DNA from 2 places in the Neobacillus sp. GCM10027624 genome. Region 1 is predicted to be linked to the other one. Evidence: predicted binding sites of a transcription regulator. Region 1 holds the regulator's gene; the other holds the start of a gene.
What was found. Region 1 encodes Rex, which represses fermentation and respiration genes when NADH is low (regulators of the CRP and FNR family bind a similar motif). Its sites were predicted from a motif close to TTGTGAAATATTTCACAA; they were not measured.
Positions count from the first base shown of each region.

Region 2: the regulator Rex is predicted to act here: its motif matches at 5,765-5,782, upstream of ACFQZ9_RS02950 (DUF3224 domain-containing protein).

Region 1 is NZ_JBHTHD010000020.1:3,926-11,977, reverse strand. It holds gene ACFQZ9_RS26135 (CPBP family intramembrane glutamic endopeptidase) at 1-645, shown strand, start outside; gene ACFQZ9_RS26130 (YdiK family protein) at 642-842, shown strand; gene ACFQZ9_RS26125 (MDR family MFS transporter) at 1,054-2,574, opposite strand; gene ACFQZ9_RS26120 (cytoplasmic protein) at 2,586-3,296, opposite strand; gene ACFQZ9_RS26115 (polymer-forming cytoskeletal protein) at 3,315-4,031, opposite strand; gene ACFQZ9_RS26110 (YhbD family protein) at 4,044-4,667, opposite strand; gene ACFQZ9_RS26105 (redox-sensing transcriptional repressor Rex) at 4,784-5,437, opposite strand; gene moaC (cyclic pyranopterin monophosphate synthase MoaC) at 5,478-5,972, opposite strand; gene ACFQZ9_RS26095 (ABC-F family ATP-binding cassette domain-containing protein) at 6,163-8,052, shown strand, end outside.
Region 2 is NZ_JBHTHD010000002.1:596,104-604,155, forward strand. It holds gene ACFQZ9_RS02910 (Zn-dependent hydrolase) at 1-35, opposite strand, end outside; gene allB (amidohydrolase family protein) at 52-1,413, opposite strand; gene uraH (hydroxyisourate hydrolase) at 1,424-1,783, opposite strand; gene pucL (factor-independent urate hydroxylase) at 1,780-2,733, opposite strand; gene uraD (2-oxo-4-hydroxy-4-carboxy-5-ureidoimidazoline decarboxylase) at 2,734-3,213, opposite strand; gene ACFQZ9_RS02935 (MFS transporter) at 4,077-4,574, opposite strand; gene ACFQZ9_RS02940 (hypothetical protein) at 4,547-4,678, opposite strand; gene ACFQZ9_RS02945 (hypothetical protein) at 4,985-5,305, shown strand; gene ACFQZ9_RS02950 (DUF3224 domain-containing protein) at 5,895-6,290, shown strand; gene ACFQZ9_RS02955 (GerAB/ArcD/ProY family transporter) at 7,130-8,052, shown strand, end outside.

The DNA of each region.
Region 1 (8,052 bases):
CTAATGTACGGCTTTAAATTATCCGGGATCAACGGGAGGCTTGCAGTCCCCGTTTGGCTGGTGATCAGCTTTACCTTAGCACTTATTATTACGCTTATTATTTTACGGAAAGAAATGAGGAACAATAGGAACGAAAGAGGAACCTCTTTGGGTCTCTCGATTATTTGGGCATTTTTTGGTGTCTTCTTAGCACTCTTTGCGCAAGCGATCGCAGCAAATATTGAACGGTTGATTGGTGTCGAAATGGGCTCAGAGAACACAAAGGATATTATCCATATTATTGAGGAGTTCCCGCTTGCCATCCTGGTCAGTTCTATTTTCGGCCCGATTCTTGAAGAAATAGTGTTTCGAAAGATTCTTTTTGGCACATTGCATAAACGTTTTAACTTTTTTATATCGGCCATCATTAGCTCGGTTATTTTTGCTTTAGCGCATATGGAACTGGAGCATATTCTCCTTTATTCCGCAATGGGCTTTACTTTCGCTTTTCTTTATGTAAAAACAAAACATATCTTAGTACCGATTTTTGCTCATGTGACAATGAATACAATGGTTGTCATTGTTCAGTCCGCTTACAAAGACGATATTGAAAGATTAATCCGGGATGCAGAGTCGATGCAAAACTTTATCGGAGGATTTTTATGAGACGTTCACCTTTGTTTTCCAGCGTGATTTACTTCCTGCTCGGAAGTTTATTTACATATTTCGCCATTCATGATGTAAATCAAAATGGCTGGGGATTTTTTAGCTATCTGCTTGTCATATTAGCCACATTTGATTTCGGCTCCAGCCTTAAGTTATTTTTCTTTTATATGAAGTATAAGGATCAGTTGAAAAAATAAAAAAAGTTGCCCCAAATTATGTTTGGGACAACTTTTTTTAATAGAAAATAGACTTTTCCTTGAATAAACTAGTAATTTCGATAGCTTTTTTCCGGCAGAAAATTTTTATCTGCGATAAGATGAACTTTATCTGCGATAGTCAACGATTTATCTGCGATAAGCGCCATTTTATCTGCGTTCCTCCCCCATTTATCTGCGTATCGATTACTCCTCAAATTTCTCTTTCTGCGCCAACTTCCTTTTTCAACACCATCCGTTCTTTCCCCATTGTAAAAATGAGAAGAAACGCTATTCCAGCCGGGACGAGAGCCCATGTAAAGGTTTGAACAATAGAGCTTGAGAGGGCCTCGGTGATTTTTTCTAAAATTTGCGGCGGTATGTGACTTCGTGCCTGCTCTTGCAATAATGCACGTGAATCACCAAATCCGTCTTTTGGCATTGGTCCCATTCCAACAAAAGCATCTTCTAGATTTCCTTTAAAGCTATTCCGCTGAATCGTACCAAAAATCGTAATTCCAATCGTCATCCCCAAGGAACGGATAAAGTTGCTTGTAGAGGTTGCAGAGCCCCTCTGCATCATTCCAAACGGATGAATCGCCGCCATGCTTAACACGGAGAAAGAAAATCCCACCCCAAAACCAATGATAACCATATAAAGGGTAAGTACCCATCTGCTTGTATCAACGGTTAAGGTGCTTAATAATAATATCCCTGCTATTAAAATCACACCGGATAAAAACATGATATTGCGGTAGCTTAACTTTGTAGTTAAAAAACCACCGACTTGTGCCGTTACCACCGACCCAAGCATCATCGGCAAGAGGATTAACCCTGAATTTGTAGCACTTCCGCCATAAACGCCTTGGACAAAAATTGGTATATAAACAGTTGCTGCCATAAATGCAGCTCCATAAAATAAACCAACTAGCGTACTACCGGCAAAAAGGCGATGCCGGAACATGGTGAACGATATAATTGGATCCTTTGCCCTCGTCTCCACAAACAAAAAGATGAGAAATAGGACCGCAAATCCGATAAATAAACTTATGATCGTACTTGAATTCCAATCATATTTCTGTCCCCCAAGCTCAAGAGCAAACATCAAGCAGACAACGGCACCAATCAATGTAACGGCGCCCCACCAATCAATTGCCTGCTTTTGATGAATGGGAGATTCCTTATAGAAGGCAATGATAAAAATAAACGAGAGAATCCCAAGCGGCAAATTGATATAGAAAATCCAATGCCAGCTAATATGGTCGGTAATATACGCCCCTAACAGGGGTCCGAAAATACTGGAGAGACCAAAAACTGCTCCGAACAGTCCGCCCATTTTCCCGCGCCTTTCAGGAGGAAACAAGTCAAACATAATAGTAAACGCAATCGGTACAAGTGCACCGCCGCCGACTCCCTGAATCGCGCGATACACACTTAGTTGGGTAATTGTTTCTGCTGTCCCACATAAAATCGAACCAGCCATAAACAAAATCAACCCCATGATAAAAAACCTTTTTCGACCATACATATCCGACAATTTACCGAATATCGGCATCCCTGCCATCTCCGCTACCATATAGGCGGATACCACCCATACAAAGTTCTCAAGCCCTCCGAGGTCGCCGACAATCGTTGGCATTGCCGTTACAACAATGGTATTATCCATTGAAGCCATCAAAATTCCGAGCAGCAGACCGGCGACCACAAATCCTAATTTACTATTTTTCGCTACCATCCCATTCTCCTTTAAATCTTCTTCGACGTTTTTACTGTTGCATTTGAATCTTGTATAAAATCATCTTTATACTCTACCAATCCGATTATACAGCCGGGGCCAATTTTAACCGTATTTCCTCTCACAGTTTCCGCCTTCGTATTTTCTAAATAAAGGTCGTCTCCTTCAACCACCTTTGCTATAAGGCTACCTTCCTCACCTACAAAAGGTAAAAGAGAGTTTCTTTTTCTTTTTATCGTGATTTTCCCGCCGCCGATTTCCTCCGCACGGCTTTCCCCGAACCGTAAAGAAATTTTAATCGTATCAGCATTTAATAACCCTTTGATTTCAAACCCGCCACTTGAATCGAACGTTTCATATTCAACATCGCCCGCAACTGCAATACTGCCTTTAATATTGGCTGTATCACCATTAAGGTCTTCTCCAACCTCAAGTGTTCCCAGGATTTTTATTTTTTTCAAATAAGCTTTGCCGCCAATTTCCATTGTACCCATTACCAGCAAATCTTCTAACTGGGCATTCCCTTTTACCTCTGCCTCACCTAAAACCTTCATCGAACCTGTTTTGAGATTTTCCGCAACCTCCGTTGTTCCATAAACCTTAAACACGGAAGCTTCAACATCATCAACGATCGTACCCTCGCCTCGGACACTGATTTTATCATATCTTCCGCCGGGATAGCTCCCTGAGCCGTTAATAATCAGATTTTCTTTACTTTTCATCTCCCTTATCCCCCCTCATTACATTTTTTTGCTTTCGCCCACAACAGCACTTGAATCAATAGAAAGTTCATCTGTATATTCGACAACGTCAATTTGACAATTTTGGCCAATGGTTACATGGTTTCCCCGCACTACCGCAGCCTTCGTATTTTCAAGGTGGATCGTATCACCCTCAATGATTTCCACCCTTAATTGAGTTTGAAAAAGAGATTTAAATAATCCCAGCCAAGACGGCTTATATTTCACAACAATCGATTGCCCGCCAATTTCCTTCGCCTGGCACTCTCCAAAAATCTTAATATCCACTTCATCCGCATTTAACAGGCCGCCAATCGTAAACATCGATTCAGCATTGAAAAGTTCTGCCTCACAATCCTCTTCCACTGTCAGCTTACCTTTTACCTTTATTTCTTCTGCTTTAACTTTGCCGCCAACAGAAGCTTTTCCTGAAACCTTAAGTTTTTCAACTAATAGGTTTTTTCCAATCTTTGCAGTGCCATCAATAGAAAGGTCTTTAGCCGCAACGGTTCCACCTATTTTGGCCATCCCATTAATTTTGGCCGTTTCAGTGTGGATGTTCCCCTTGACCGTCCCTGTTCCATTACATTCAAATCCCTTACATTCGACATCGCTGTTTACCGTTCCCTTTCCGTTGAGTGTTACCTGATGAAACTGTCCGCCATTCGATGCCCCGAAGCCATTTATAACCAGGTCCCCCTTTTTTTGCATCTCCATTCCCATTCTCCTTTATAATAATTTCGATTTCACTTCTTCCATACAGGCCATTAGCGACAGCTGAGCAACAATTTTCATTCCTCGTTCAAAATGAAAGGACTCTGTATTGATTAACAAAAGACAGGAGGATACCCCCAACTTTCTCGTAATCACCAGTTCGGCACTTTTTTGCTTGATCATTGATGTTTGATCCTTTAACACCTGGAGTACCATTTTTCCTTCTTCGAGATTAATTTGACCTGATTGCAACAGCTTTTCTAACACAAACACTTCAAGCATTCTTGAAAAATTAAATTGTAAACTGCCATTTTCATTCTCTAAGTAAAAATTTATAACCGTTTCTGAAACAATGTTACGCCTTATTAAATCATCTTTAGTTAAATTTAAGTCAGATATATTGGGAGAAAACATATCGGCAAGTTCATCCAGTGATAGATTTTCTTTCATCGTTTGAATTTTATTGATTCGATCTAAGATTTTTTCTTTTGGAAAAAAGGTTTCCTGTCCGGTAAACGTTGATTTCCGGATAAACCAATCCTCCGGGATCAAGTCCTTCCGTTTCCACCTATACAGCTGCCCATAGGAGATTCCTGCTAATTCCAATAACTCTTTTTTCGATATTAACTCCTCGTTCATTGTAATGGCCCCTTTCTTATTCTTAATGTAACATAACACTGTTACGTTGTAAAGGTGGCTTTGTTTTATCAAATAAAAAAACCTTCCCATTTTTATGGAAAGGTTGATTCTCAAATTTATTCTGCAATTTCCGCTGTTGGGTAATGCTTTAAAAAGTAAACAAGTGATTGAAGCTCTACAGCAAGGTCGATGTGATGAACCCTGATGGAAGATGGTATATTTAAACGGGCGGGTGTGAAATTTAAGATTCCTTTCACCTCAGCACTCACAAGCCGATCCGTAATGATCTGCGCCACCGGAGCCGGAACGGTTAGAATCGCAACCTGAATATTTTCCTCTGTAATATACTTCTCCAAATCATCCATATGATAGACTGGGACATCACCGATGGTTGTACCCATTTTATTCGGGTCTACATCAAAGGCGCACGTAATTTTTGTATTATTATTTTTTAAAAAATTATAGTTTAAAAATGCTGTTCCAAGATTACCAACGCCGATTAACGCAACCTTTGTTAATTCATCCTGGTCCAATGTCTTTCGGAAAAAGGTCAATAAATAATTCACATTGTAGCCATAACCTTTTTTCCCAAGGGCGCCAAAATAGGAAAAATCCCTGCGGATTGTTGCTGAATCCACTTTTACCGCTTCACTTAATTCTGCTGAGGAAACTCTTTGTTTCCCTGAAGCATACAGATTTTGAATAAATCGATAATATAAGGGTAGTCGCTTTGCTGTTGCTTGTGGAATTTTCATTGTTTCGTTTGTCATATTCCTCCTGCACCCCCGCATAAATAGTTTCGTTCATGTTTTAAAAAACATTAGTTCTTTTAAAATCGCCGTTTTTGCCGCCGGTTTTTTCTACTAAATAAGTCGGTCCAATCACCATGCCCTTATCAATTGCTTTACACATATCATAAACGGTCAGCGCACAAGCAGATGCAGCTGTTAGCGCTTCCATTTCAACACCTGTATTCCCTTTTGTTTTAACGGATACGGCAATACCTAATTTATACATCTCTTGCTGATCAGGTTCCCAGGAAAAAGAAATATTCACCCCTGTTAATGGAATCGGATGACACATCGGTATAATGTCCCATGTCTTTTTGGCCGCCATAATACCAGCAACCTGTGCGACTGCCAGGACATCTCCTTTTTTCATCTCATTGTGGGTAATTTTACCAAATATTTCTTTACTGACGGTAATACTGGAATGAGCTAATGCGGTGCGGGCAGTTTCCGGTTTATCACTAACGTCCACCATTTTCGCTCTGCCCTCTTCATTAAAGTGAGTAAATTCTGCCATATAAAAAATTCCTCCTTTCAAATCATACACTATTTTTCAGTCTATGTGTGTGAAACTTTGAGCGAATCATTCTTATATTTTTAACATTTTCCCAACATTTTCGGCAGATGCGCCCTTTGCGGCCTGCGTTTTATTGCCGACACTCTAGGAATACGGTACACTAGTTCTATGTAATAGAGGTGAAAAAACAATGATTTTATTGCAAGTGAATCAATTAGCAAAATATTATGGTGCTGACCTTATTTTATCGAATATAAAACTAGAATTACAAACACGGGACCGTGTCGCTTTAGTTGGACGAAACGGTGCGGGAAAGTCGACGTTGTTAAAGATTATTGCTGGACACCTGTCACATGATGGCGGAGAAATCATCAAGCCAAAAGAAGTGACCATTGGGTATTTAGCGCAAAATACAGGATTAGAGTCTAATTTGTCCATTTGGGAAGAAATGCTGACTGTATTTGAATCATTGCGCGCGATGGAAAAAAGTTTGAGGCAGCTTGAAGAACAAATGGCTGACCCTGCTGCAATCGCAGATACAAGCAAATATGAGCGGATTCTAAAAGACTATGACCAGCTTCAGGTAAAATTTAAGGAACAGGGTGGATACCAGTATGAGGCGGATATTCGCTCCGTGTTACACGGGTTAAATTTCCCTGATTATTCCTTAATGATTGCCTCTTTAAGCGGTGGTCAAAAAACCCGTTTGGCCTTAGGGAAATTGCTCCTGACTAAGCCAGATATTTTAATTTTAGACGAACCTACTAACCATTTAGATATCGATACCCTCTCCTGGCTGGAGCAATATTTGCAAAGTTACGATGGGGCGATTCTAATTGTATCGCATGATCGCTATTTTTTGGACAAGGTCGTGACACAGGTCTACGAGGTTTCTCGAAAGCAAATCCAAAGATATACTGGCAATTATAGTACTTACCTTGAACAAAAAGCGGCAAATTATGAACGTGACCTGAAGCTTTATGAAAAACAGCAGCAGGAAATAGCAAACTTACAGGATTTTATCCAGCGAAATTTAGCCCGGGCCTCAACAACAAAACGAGCCCAGAGTCGACGGAAAAAACTAGAAAAGATGGATGTAATCGATCGCCCGGTGGGGGATGAAAAGTCAGCTTCCTTCTCGTTTGAAATTGAGAAGCAAAGTGGAAATGATGTCTTAACCTTCGATTCACTGGCTGTCGGATATAACGGCGAAAGAATTTCAGAGGGAATTTCCTTTCGAGTATTTCGGGGGGAAAGCATTGCCCTGGTGGGCCCTAATGGAATTGGAAAATCGACGCTATTAAAAACACTCATTAGGAAGCTTCCTGTATTAGCCGGAAATATCCTCTATGGGACAAATCTTTCAATTGGTTATTATGACCAAGAGCAAGCGGAATTAACCTCCAATAAGCGTGTTTTAAATGAACTGTGGGATGATTATCCACTAAAAAGCGAAAAGGAAATCCGCACAGTTTTGGGCAATTTCTTATTTTCCGGAGATGATGTTTTAAAAATTGTTTCTACCTTGAGCGGCGGCGAGAAAGCACGGCTTGCTCTTGCGAAGTTAATGCTGGAAAAAGCGAATCTATTAATTTTGGACGAGCCTACCAACCACCTGGATTTGGATAGCAAGGAAGTTCTTGAAAATGCTTTAATCGATTATCCAGGAACTATTTTGTTTGTTTCCCATGACAGATATTTTATTAACCGTATCGCTACAAAGGTTGTCGAGCTGAGCCGGGATGGCAGTTTAGAGTATCTGGGAGATTATGATTATTACTTAGAGAAGAAACTGGAGCAGGAGGAGATTGCGGCACTTGAGGCTGTGGCTTCGGCTGCTGCTAAAAAAGCCGGACAGGAGGACGCTTCTGAAAAGAGCAGTTATCAACAGGATAAAGAAAGTAAGAAGCTCGAGCGGCAGCGCAAACGTAAGTTAGAAGATATTGAGATGAAAATTGAAGGTCTCGAGGACCAAATTCAAGGTTATGAGGAGCAATTATGTGACCCGAATGTTTTCCAGGATCACGAAAGGGTGTTAGAAATTACCCAGTTGAATGAAAAAGCAAAAGCCGAACTCGAA
Region 2 (8,052 bases), on a different contig from region 1:
ATTGCTTCTACAAGATTGTTGGGAAATGGACTCATGATACTCCCCCCATGGTTAGAGACACAGACCAATTTTCTCTTCTGTTATACCTGTTTGGTCGTCATAAATAACCTTGCCCCGTAAAATCGTTTTTTTTATTTTGACTAAAAATTCCCTATTCTCATACGGGGAAAATTTATTCCGAAAACCAAAGGATTTTTTATCCGCAAAGGTCGTTTCATCCAATCGTATCAACACTAAATCAGCATCCAATCCCGGACGAATCCTCCCTTTTCGATCCGCAATTCCAAATCGTTCAGCTACACGTGAGGTCCCTAAAGGCAGAATATGTTTTAAGTTTATTTTTCTCTTTAAAGCCCCATCGAGCATTGCAAGCCATGTAAATTGTACTCCTTGAATTCCGCCCCAAGATTTCCAGATGGTGTCTGTTGTTTTCATCGCATAAAGACAGGGAGAATGATCGGATCCAATCGTATCAATCATGCCCTTCGAAAGGCATTCCCATAATCCTTCGACCTCTTCCCGAACCCTTAGCGGCGGCGCACATTTAAGGATAGCTCCTTGCTGCAAGAAATCATCTTCATCAAAAATTAGATAATGCGGGCAGGTTTCTAGCGTTACGTTTACACCACTTTTTTTAGCCAGTTCGATCTGAGCGACTACTTTTGCGGAACTAATATGGACAAAATGAATGGCTGTTCCATATTTTGCGGCAAGGTCTAAGGCATAATTTACAGCCTTTTCTTCTACCGAAATAGGTCTGCTCATCAGAAAGGCTTTTCGTTCATTAACACCAGGACGTTGCTTAAAAGAAGTAGTGAGTCTCACAATCTCCTCTTCCCACTCCGCATGGAGGGCAAGAATTTTATTGTGTTCCTTTGCCACTTGCATCGCTTGTTTTAAACCCTTCGGTGAAACCAAAGTAAAATCCTTAATTCCGCTTTCACTCATAAACGCTTTCCATGCAATAATTCCATGACTCATTTGTTCCAATTCTGCCCGGCTTTCAAGATTTGTGCCTGTCAATCCTCCCCAAAGAGCATAATCAACATATGATAGAGAGGTTAAATAATTCTTTTTTTCTAGTAAATTATGGAGGTTGGTAATAGAAGGGGAACAATTGAGCGGCATATCAAAAATGGTGGTTGTTCCGCCCATAGCGGCTGCACGGCTGCCTGTCTCCATTCCTTCCCAATCGGTTCGTCCCGGATCATTAAAATGGACATGGGCATCTATAAAACCGGGAACAACAAGACAGCCGCTTGCATCAATAACATTTTTATTTGTTTCTTTCAAAGGTTCAGCTTCATCTTTTACTAGGAAGTCAATTCGCTCATCTTTGATTTTTATGCTTATTTCCTGAAATCCAGCATCTGTAAAAACCAGGCCATTTTTTATCCATAACTCCGTTGCCATCCTTTTCACCCTAACTTCCTCGGTAAGTACTATAGCCCCCAGGAGAGATTAACAAGGGAACATGGTAATGAATCTCAGGTTGGGAGATTCCAAAACGGACGGGAACACACTCAAGGAAAGATGGGTCCCCCATTACGGTTCCGCTCTTCCTGAAATACTCCCCAATGTGAAACCGAATTTCATAGATTCCTTTTTTCATGGACTCCCCCTCCAGGAGCGGCTGGTTTACTCTTCCATCTTCATTTGTATAGCGATTCTGTAACAACTCAAACTGATGATCCTCCCCCACCAGCCATAATTCCACTAAAACCCCGCTTGCTGGCCTTCCTATGCTCAAATCCAGAACATGGGTTGTCAGCTTTCCTGTCATTCTCCTGACTCCCCAGTATTCTCCACGTCATCGCGTGTCAGTGAAAATTGTTGAAAGCCAAAAGGCGGGCGTGGCTCAGTGAATACTTTTCCTTGTTCTGATGCTGGAATATCATCTAAAACGGTTTCCCATGTCCTGTTATTGGACTCGAAGCGAACCTCTACTAATTGCGGGAAACGCTGCAGTATCCTTTTACCGATCCGATAAATAAGATTTTGGATGGAAGGAGAGTTGTCTTCATGAAAAATGGTACAGGCAATATCTCTTACCTGCTCGGCTGCCACGTATCCTTCCTGTGTATTTCCTTTGGCATCCTCCATATCGTTATAACGCCAATCAATATTTAAATAGATAAATAGCGGACGGTCATAGGATTCTGGCAGCGTCGTATATTCATCCTTCACGTATCCGTAAAAAGAACTTCCCCTCACCTTTATAAGTTTAAGCCATTTTAAACTGCTTATTTGGTCTGTTGTAGTGATTCCCTCCTTCGTTCGTTTCATTTCAACAGATGCACAAGCCTGCTCATTTAAAGAATAACGAAACACCAAAGGACTTGGCTCGAAACGATCCTTGGTTGGAACGGGAAGCTCTTCAAAGGGAATTTGCTCGCCGGACATCTTGACGCAAGTCATTTGCGGATACTTTTCAAGAAAGCGGCGACCGACAAATTCCAAAAATCCTTCTTGAGTTGCCCCCTGATAATCCCCAGCATGCTTGAGAATAAAATTTTTCATCGAATCGGTTGCGACAACTACCGTATTGTCGCCTTCTGTAAAGGAGGAAAGAAACGCATCTCCCTCCACTGCCACCTTTACATTCATTCCAAAAAGAATATTCTCGCGCCCCGTAAAGGCTGATTCAGGGATGGACCGAACCGTTGTAAGTGGTTTTGCATAGGTACGATAAACCCAAACCGCTTCTTTTCCATAACTCATGATCCTTTGCATTTACGCATCTCCTTTTTCAAAGATATCGTTTAGACGGAACCCGGCGATTTTATAAACCTCATTTATTGCAGTAATACATTCAACCTCATAGTCACTGTCCACCCGTTCTTTCATCGCTGAAAGAAGTGAATCTTTGTTTTGTCCCTTAACCGCCATGATAAAAGGAAACCCAAATTTCTTAACATATCTTTGATTAAGCGAAACAAACTCCTCGTATTCACCCATAGAAAGTTTATTTAAGCCGACACCTGCTTGTTCTTTTTGAGAAACCTCCGACATTTTTAATTTGGTTCCGAGATCGGGATGGGAACGGAGCAGGGCTACTTGCAAAGGGTCCTCTGCATTTTGGACCACTGCGATCATGGCTTGAAAGAGTTCCTTACTGGATTGAAAAGGCAGACGATCCCAAGCTTTCTCTGCCACCCATGGGGAGTGTTCAAATATCCAGCCAAAGGTGTTAACAAACTCTTCTTTGTTCATTTGATTAACTTTCTGTAATGTTAACCTTCCTATATCATTCATCTCCTTTTCTTTATGCTTGGGCTAGCAATAAAGCGAGCATTCACCCCCTACATATTGCCGCTTTAATTCTAGGCTAATTCCAACTGTTCAGGCTCTCAAACAGTTGGAGAATGAAACAAGGCTGCCCCCAGCCTACTCATGACTGACATTCACCTTTTCAAAGTTTTTTCCTATAATAGCCAAATGACGATCGATCATCCACATTAGTGTCATATAATCTTACATATTATTTGCAAAAGGCTGAGAATCTTGAGAAAAGAATAGATTAGTGCTCTGACCTGAAAATGATTTCAATAAGGAGTCATATGTGAAGAATTTTAACGCGGTTATTTTAGAAATAATTGATCAGATAATCTGACAACAAGTGAAAAATAAGGAGGCATTTATATAATAATTAAGGAAAGTAAAAGGTGTAGGAACTCCATTTCCGGGTTGTGATATTAATAAATAATTCAAGATTGCCCCCTTTTATCCCCTGGCGAAGTGTATGAATCAAAGGTTTACTTTAATATATAAGATAGAAGTGGTGGTTATGTCAGATTTTCCTTTTATGGAAAAAGCCATTGAGATCGCACTTCAGAATGTGCTTACTAGTCACGGGGGACCCTTTGGGGGGCGATTGTTGTGAAAGACGGGAAGTTTCATTGGGACAGGTCGGAATGAAGTAACGGCCTCGGTATGATCCCACTACTCACGCCGAGGTCCAAGCCATTCGAGATGCCTGTCAAAATAGTAAGAAATCCCTTTAACTAAATATTGATTTTGATAAATTATGGACAATGTCTCCTCGGCTTATAATCCCTACAAACCTGCCGGCTACTTTAATTATACTCTTCGACAGCATGGCGATCCCGATTTTTCTTGCCGCCCGCTAAAGCGAAGTAAGCTAATCCTCCTGCGACAATTAGAATGATACCAGCGATAAAAACACTGCTATATCCGAATGATTTCGCCAAAATTCCCAGCACAAATGCACCAATGGCCATTCCTAAATCCATTGAATTGAAAAACAACGAATTGGCGATTCCTACACGATGTTGTTCAACAGAACTAATAACCTGTGTTTGAAGTATTGGTGTAACAGAGCCATACCCAATTCCAATGATTGCACCTGCCAAAATCATAATCACTGCTGTTTGAGGCAATGAGAGCATAACCATCCCAATTGCAAATAAAATAATACAAGGATATACAATTTTGTTTGCCCCGTAACGGTCAGCCCATACCCCTGTAAATGGCCGGAATACAAACATTAAGCCCGCATAAAGAATAAAGAACGTACTGGCGGCTTTTACAAGGTTAATTTCTTGCGCATACAAAGCATAAAATGTTCAATAATGAGAGCTAGTCCTCCTATCAGTAATGGAATGGCCCAGTTAGCTGAATAAGAAACAGGCTGACCTGTTGCCAGCCCTTTCTTCAAGGAAAGCACCCGTTGAACAATAATTAAATCCCCTTTGCATAAATTAATATGACTACAAATAAGACTAAAACACCCAAAATCAAATTACACCATTGTTCTCAAAAAGGAAAATCCTCCCAAAATATATATTATTACTAAATTCAACATAATGGTTTAAATTTCCTTGTTATTCAACTAACCTGCCAAGCTAGTCTAAAAACAAAAGGGACCGCCGCAGCTATCACAATCTTTTGTGACTAGTGGTCTCGCTTTCTCGTATAATAATAAAGGTGGAATGCTGATCAATAAATAAGATGGTGAGCTGGTATGAGAATAAATTTATCAGAGATACAAATCGTGGAATTAAAACGAATAGTTCGAAAAGAACTTTTGTTAAAAGGAATCGAACCAACAGGTGAATATCTATTTATCAACTGTTTTTCGAAAACACATAAGGAAACCGTCTATTATCATTTGTTAAAGGAAAATGATACGTTGATTATCCGCTGCTATGCGCGCACGTTTGACAACTTAGGTCTGAGCGAGATAATCAGAGCAACAGCAAAAGATGTTTTTGAATATTTGGTAAACCAAACCGGATTACAAAACACAATCTATATAGAAAATGGGACAGAATTTAAATTTTAGGCTCTGTTAAATTTAAATGGAATTTTTATAAGTAATTAGGGGAACCCTCATTTGTCCAGGTTCCTCATTCTTCTTCAACTAAACCAGCTAATAGGATATCAATATTTTTCATTAAAATTCTATAAAGATAAATGCTATACTAAAAATGCTTGAATCTGACTTTCCCTTTTGAAACATCCAGACCAACTACTGGATTCATTTTTTACCTCTCCTCTCCATTTATTTTCCAGTAACCCCTTTTCCTCCATGCAGTATCATAGCTTTGCTTGTTATACGAGATCTTTGTCCCAACCAGCCTCAAACATGATTCTCCAAGTAGGGAGCAGATAGTTTAGTTGACGGGATCTTTGTCCCACGCACCCGTACGTCCTACTCTGGCTACTGATATAATAAATTCTATTAAAAAAGGTCAACCAGTAAAAACTGGTTAACCTTATAATACGAAGCACCCATTAGTTTAAGTGTATTATTTCACAAAGTCAGTAAAGAAAATTTAATAAAAAGTAATCCTATTCTATTATTGATAATGGTACTTTTTGGATATTATACTGGAGGTGAATTACTATTTAATAATGAAGGGAGATTTACCATGGAGGTAACATTTACAGTAAGCAAATGGAATGAAAAGCCAATAGAGGACACTAGAAAAGAATTTCCTATAAATATTGCCCATGTCGAATATGATATTGAGGGTGAATTAACAGGAAAAGCTTTTGTTGAATATTTATTATTTTATATAGACTCTACTATAGATGATGGTCACTTAGCCACTTCTAAAATTTCAGGATTTCTCCATTTTGAAGGAACTTACAAGGGAAAACAGGGCACATTTACTGCTGTAGAGCAAGGAATATTTGATAAGGGAAATCTAGATTCTCCAGCAACAATCATCAAAGCTACCGGTGACTTAGAAGGCTTGAAAGGGTCTTATAACTATAGGTTTACAGGTGAAACCAATAAGATGGTTCTAAACTTTAAATTCTAACAAAACAGTAAAAAAGGACATTTCTATACTACAAGGAATGTCCTTTTCGTTGAAAGATCTTCTTCAACTATCCCGCCCCTTTAGGTTAACAAGATACATTCTCCTATGGGTGTAAAACAGTATTAACCCAATATTTTGCGTTCTCTCAGTCTTTTTTCTTAACAGAAACGATATATTGAGTTTCATATTTACTGTTCATTCCAGCACTTCCAAAGTTTCCTATTGTTGTACCATGTCCAACCATTGACTCGAACGGTTTATAACCTTGTAGGTATATTTAATGCCCTTACTTTCTTAAATTCCTCTTACCTTTAATAATTTTTCCATTGAATATCCAATGGAAATTTCTTCTTTATTAAAGAAAAACATACCATTCCCCATTGTTACGCTATTTACACCAACAAACATTTAATACCATTTTATTACATTATATTGTAGTTCTTGAAAGAGGGTTTGAAAATTTTAGATATAACAGGAGGTATAAAAAGGGATTCCTTCTTCCACTACCACGTTACTTCAATAAGAAAAACCGCCAAATAAGGCAGATGGATTTTAATCGCCAATCGTTGCACTGGGAGTTTTGGATAATTTGGATTTTTTTGGACAACCTACCTAATACTAGGCTAATTATTTGAAGAGAGCAGCACAGAGGAAAAAGGTAATGTGTTTGGCATCCGGGAAGTTATCCACCAAACGTACCCAACATCTTCAATTGGAACAATTAATTTCCTGAGCTTCAAGTAAATGTGTTGGTTCCTATGTATCGCTTGTAGGAATACGCGTGAATCCGTTGGAGGATTCCTTAACAAAATCACCCTTAGCAAAGGGGAACATAGTAAATGAATAAGATTAAAATAAGCGCATCCCAGCTTTTCGTACTCGTATTTTTATTTGAAATGGGTAGTTCAATCCTCTTTGGTCTAGGAGCAAATGCAAAACAGGATGCATGGATTGCCGTATTATTAGGGTTAGGTGGTGGCTTGGTCGCCTTCTTTGTTTTCTATCGTCTGTTTCTTTTTTATCCAGAATTAATTCTAACCAGCTATATACAGAAAATTGTCGGAAAATGGCCAGGCCGGATTATAGCCTTTTTCTATATCATCTATTTTATCTATCTTGACGCAAGAATATTACGAGATTTTGGGGAACTATTGGTAACGACTGTTTATACAAATACGCCATTATTCATCATCAATACATTGATGGTTCTGACCATAATCTATGGCATTCATAAAGGTTTAGAAGTAATCGCAAGAGTGGGGCAGCTTTATTTTGGCATTGTATATTTTATGGCCATAATAGGATTCTTGTTAATTATTTTTTCCGGGTTAATCCATTTTGAATTTCTTAAACCTATTCTTGAAAATGGCTGGAAACCAGTATTAAAAACGGTTCTCCATGAAACATTTCCATTTCCTTTTGGAGAAATGCTGGTTTTCACGATGATATTCCCGCTTGTGAATGAACCGAAGAAGATAAAATTTGTTTGTATTGGCGGGATGATTTTAAGTGGGATTAATATTACCATTACTGTGATTATTACGATTTCAACCATTGGTCCAGAATTATATACCCGCTCAAACTTTCCATTGCTAACTACCGTTTCAAGAATTCAACTTGCAAATTTTATCGAGCGGCTCGATGTTCTTTTTTTGCTCTACCTAATCATTGGAGGTTTTTTTAAAATATCACTGTATTTTTATGCTGCAGTAACAGCTACAGCGGATCTATTTCAGTATAAAAAAATGGAAAAGCTAATGTT